Regions from separate parts of the Bacillus sp. NMTD17 genome, predicted to be linked through region 1. Evidence: predicted binding sites of a transcription regulator. Region 1 holds the regulator's gene; the other holds the start of a gene.
What was found. The regulator LexA, encoded in region 1, represses DNA repair genes until DNA is damaged. The targets are predictions, from matches to a motif close to CGAACATATGTTCG.

Region 1 (2,410 bases):
GTCAAAACCTAGTGCCTGAAGAGTTGCTGCAATTTCTGCGAATGTCATGTTGTTTTTTCTTAATCGAACAATTTCTGAAATCGGCACTTCAATACGCTCACGGCCAGGCGCATGATCCTGCTGTTTTAAATTCAGTTCGGGCTGATACCCGCGCTCAACAGCTCTTCTCATTCCCCGCTTGATTTTCAGGTTATGAATTTTTCGTTGATACTCTTCAACTACTCCTACGATCTCAATAACCATTTCATCTGCTTCTGAAAGCTCAAGCTCGCCTCTATGAAACGTACTGTACACCTTTACGTTCTCTTTAAAAAGACAATGAAGAAGCGCAATTTTTGCTTGTCCTCTTCCGAGACGCGTTTCATCCTGGATAAGAACGGCATCAATTGACTCTTCTTTTAGTGTAGCTAGCATATCAAACACACCATCACGATCTAGATCATATCCGCTTGCTTTTTCTTTGATGACTTTCACCACATTCATCTTGTGCATAGCAGCTAAAGCCAGCAGTTCTTCTTCTTGTCTCTTCAGCGAGGTTTCCTGCTCTTCTTTGACAGTGCTTACTCTCGCATAGATGATTGCATTCATGACTTCAATCGACCTTTCTATTGTACTGTTGCAAGTTGATATACGACTGGATGCTCTTTTTTGACTGGTATGACAAGAATGTCACCAGGCTGGATTTCCGTTGAAGCAAGATCATTGTGCTGAGTGACCCAGTCAATAAACGCATTTTTGTCGATTGATTTGCTGTCGTTTACTTGATCAGCTAACCCCCAAAGAGTATCACCTGATTGAACCTCTATTTTAACATACTGATTTGGATCATTATGGCTTGTGACTGCAATAAGTGAGAGAAATATGCCAACGATGAATGAGAATACCCCAATAAAAATAATAGATTCTTTTAACCTCATAATGTCATCTCTCCTAACAGAATATGTGTTCGCTCTTTCTGTCACTCATTATAAATACGAACAAACGTTTCTGTCAAACGTTTTTTTCGAACCTATGTTTGTACTGTTAGGAAAAACATGCTATAATTTCTTTAAAATTGACGTTTTGAGGTGCAAAAGATGACGAAGCTATCAAAAAGACAACTCGATATCCTGACATTCATCAAAGAAGAAGTAAAAAGTAAGGGCTATCCCCCATCCGTTCGTGAAATTGGAGAAGCTGTCGGTCTAGCATCCAGTTCAACGGTTCATGGACATTTAGCTAGACTAGAAACAAAGGGCTTAATTAGAAGAGACCCAACAAAACCTAGAGCGATCGAAGTACTAGATGAAGAGGAAATGAATATTCCTAAGAGTGCTGTAATGAACGTACCAGTCATCGGAAAAGTAACAGCAGGCCTGCCTATTACGGCTGTTGAGAATGTAGAAGAATACTTCCCTCTTCCAGAGACTTTTGCAGCACCAGATGAACAAGTATTTATGCTTGAAATTATGGGAGAAAGTATGATTGATGCAGGAATTTTGGACAAGGACTATGTCATTGTGCGTCAGCAAAGCACCGCTAACAATGGAGATATTGTCGTCGCCATGACAGAGGAAGATGAAGCGACAGTGAAACGTTTCTATAAAGAAGATACACACTTTAGATTACAGCCAGAGAACCCATCTATGGAACCGATTATTTTACAGAATGTAAGTATACTAGGTAAAGTGATTGGCGTATTTAGAAATATTCACTAAAAAAAGCCGGTATTTCATCAGCTGCTGATGAGAACCGGCTTTTTCTTTTATGAACAAGAATATGCTAGAATACGCGAGCTTGGGAAGGAACCAAATGTAAAGTTTGGCCAAATAAAGCCAGTTGTTCTCCCGAAAGGCTGTGAGGATAGGACATACATTAAAAACACTTGACCGTTTCTCATGAACACAATCGTCCATCTTCTATTACATCCCGCTGCAAATTGAACAGATTGCTGGCCTCCACCTGTTTGCCCTGAAATAAGTGACTGCATGCTTTGAGGCTGTGATAATGCTTGCTGATACTGCGAAATGATATGCTGCGGCGGAGCTGGCGGAGCTGATCCGCTTGATCCGGGTCCAGTGCCTCCTCCTCCGATTGGAAACCCTGGAAATCCTCCAACTTGAGGAATAGGGAGTGATGGCCATCCTTGCATCTGCCTGTCATATGAGTAACCATTCCACATACCTTCATACGGATAATACATATTCAACACCACTTTCTTAGACATTCATCACGATAGTATATGTCATAAATGAAAAAGCGTGTTGAACGTCCAAACAAAAATTTTTCCAAAAAACGTTTTGTTCTTCTTTAGAACGGTTAAATAGTAGATATAAAGAAAAAATAAAAAAATGAAAACTTTTTGTCTCCCTCAAACGTTATATATATAGAAAGAAAAGAAATAAAAAACATTTAGATTTAATACTTGTAA
Region 2 (2,410 bases), 500 kb from region 1:
GGTCCGTATACTCCATCACTTGTCAGACCATTTACCAGCTGAAAACGCGCTACGGCGTTCGCCGTTTTTTCTCCGTAAACTCCGTCTATTCCTTTATTTGCAGCTGCTTTATCAGGATAAAAATAAACAGCAGCAAGCGCCTGTTGGACGAGGCGTACGTGCTCTCCCTTTGTCAATGGAGACGTCACCTTTAAAACCCCATCTGGCAGCTCATACGTGCTCTTTGCATCGTTACGATAAATTTTGAGAACCTGTCCAATTTGAATCTTATTCGGATCACTAATGTCATTCCACTTCTGTAAATCTTGAACTGTGACCCCATGAGCTTTCGCAATACTCGTTAACGTATCTCCGCTTTTAACGACATACGTGATGACCGGCTCCGGATCTTCTGCCGTTTCAATCCCTTTTTTAAATTCATCCCATGTAGAAAGAAGCTGGCGTGGACATGCTTTTCCAGACCAGTACTGATGTGTGACCACGTTTGCTAGCGGAATGTGATGTTCTTTTAATAGCTTTTGAATAAGCCATTGTGCATGTTTGACCGCTTGCTGAAAATTTCCATCTTCATTCTCACAAATTTCAATTCCGATCGACTTCCGGTTACCATTCCCATGTCCATCCCCTGCATGCCAGCCATTTTCATTTAACGGCAGATGCTGAAAGATTTCATGATCATCCACTGTAAAATGCCAGCTCACCTCTGTCGCTGGGCGTTTTACATAGGCCGCATGACTTTTCGCATCCGCTCCCTTTGACGTGTTTGCTGTGTTATGCACCGTCACATACTCCGGTGTCATCGCATATCCTGGGCGGTTTCCGTTTCCAACTGGAATAAAATCTTGATAAATTTGTACCATGTTCTGCACTCCCTTTTGCTAGATTGAATTGATCTTTCTCATCAATCGGTGGCGTTCGTAAGACAATACTTGTTTGTTTTCATGAGAAGACTATGGTAAAATTTGAATTCAATCACTCTTTTTAGTAGTGGAAAGTGCAAAAATACAGAAAAAAACAGGAATTACTTCCATTTTTCCTTGAATTTATGTTAAAATTGTTAAAAATAAGCCGATATAAAAAGTAAGTAATAGCTCAATTAGCTATTTAGTCCTATATGGACTTTTCTTTTACGCCAAAAATAGAACATACGTTTGTATGGAGGTTTTTTAAATGACTGGTTTTTTAACCCATTTAGAAGAAGATATTAAGCGGTTATATGCTCAATTACAAATAAGCGGTCCTGCTTATAGAGAGATGCAAAGGATCGCTTCTGAATTTCATGTATGGGTCCACTACGAGGAGACTGGCAGCATGATGATCCAACATCAAGGTCTTTACAGTATTATATTAAACAGATCCCTATCACCTGAAGAACAATGGCAGGATTTTGCCCACGAGCTTTGTCATGTGCTAAAGCATACAGGCAATCATTTCAAAATGAACAAACTTTTTCGAGAACTGCAGGAGTTTCAGGCAAAACAATTCATGTATCACTTTTGTGTTCCAACCTTTATGCTGCTGCAAATGAAGCTTCCAACCCTTCGGCAGCAAGCCATTTTGCATATTGCTCAAACGTTTCACGTCACTAGAGCTTTTGCTGAAAAGCGGCTTGCCTTATTCGAACAGCGAAAAGCAGGCATTCGCTTTCAACAGGAGTTTACGTCTTATTTAATGAAAGCAGAAAAGGTCGCAGAAAAAGAAGCTGTTTATCAAACGTAAATCATCACATAAAACGATAATAGTTTATTCATAAAGGGCTAATACTTGTTTGAGTACATTTGTGTACCGATAAAATTGTTCAGTTTGTGTATCACGCCGGTAGCGACGCCTAAAGTCTTGAAAAAATGCTCTTCTTTGCGCCTGACTAATTTCAAGTTGTACACTTTTTCCCGTCAGACATTGGTTATTAATATTATCAGGATGTGTTCCAGAAAAACGATCAGATTCAGATAGAAGCAATGCGTGAAAGCCATTTAGCGTTAAACGTTTCACAGTTTCTGCCGCTCTTTCTCTGTCCGTACCTCCCACTAACGTTTGAAGCACCTCTGTTTCTCCGTAACCATGGAGTGCAAACGTATAATGATGGGTATGCACCTGTGAAAGGCAAACCGGCTCATCAAAACGTGTACTTGTAATATGAAGAACATGATTGCCTTTTACTTTAAGGCCTTCAAATAAATACATAGAATAATCACTAGATATTTCATGAATGAGCTCACTCACGCCGGATTCAATTCCTCCGGCATGAGGCGACAAAACCAGAAGCTGGTCACCTTTCCGCTCGTGAAGAATTCGATAATCAATTCCTATTCTTTCATGAGCGGAAAGCTCTTCATAACTTTGATACGTATCGATGATTTGTCTCATGTCATCTGCCCCATTTCTCTATATGAGCATAAGTCTACTGATC

Region 2: a site for LexA is predicted at 1,141-1,154, ahead of C6347_RS07835 (ImmA/IrrE family metallo-endopeptidase). Genes of this name have one in related genera too.

What each region holds. Positions count from the first base shown of each region.
Region 1 covers NZ_PVRH01000002.1:33,314-35,723, forward strand. The annotation lists gene C6347_RS05290 (YneB family resolvase-like protein) at 1-588, opposite strand, end outside; gene yneA (cell division suppressor protein YneA) at 606-917, opposite strand; gene lexA (transcriptional repressor LexA) at 1,077-1,697, shown strand; gene C6347_RS05305 (hypothetical protein) at 1,745-2,182, opposite strand.
Region 2 covers NZ_PVRH01000002.1:532,809-535,218, forward strand. The annotation lists gene C6347_RS07830 (N-acetylmuramoyl-L-alanine amidase) at 1-860, opposite strand, end outside; gene C6347_RS07835 (ImmA/IrrE family metallo-endopeptidase) at 1,171-1,719, shown strand; gene C6347_RS07840 (poly-gamma-glutamate hydrolase family protein) at 1,744-2,367, opposite strand.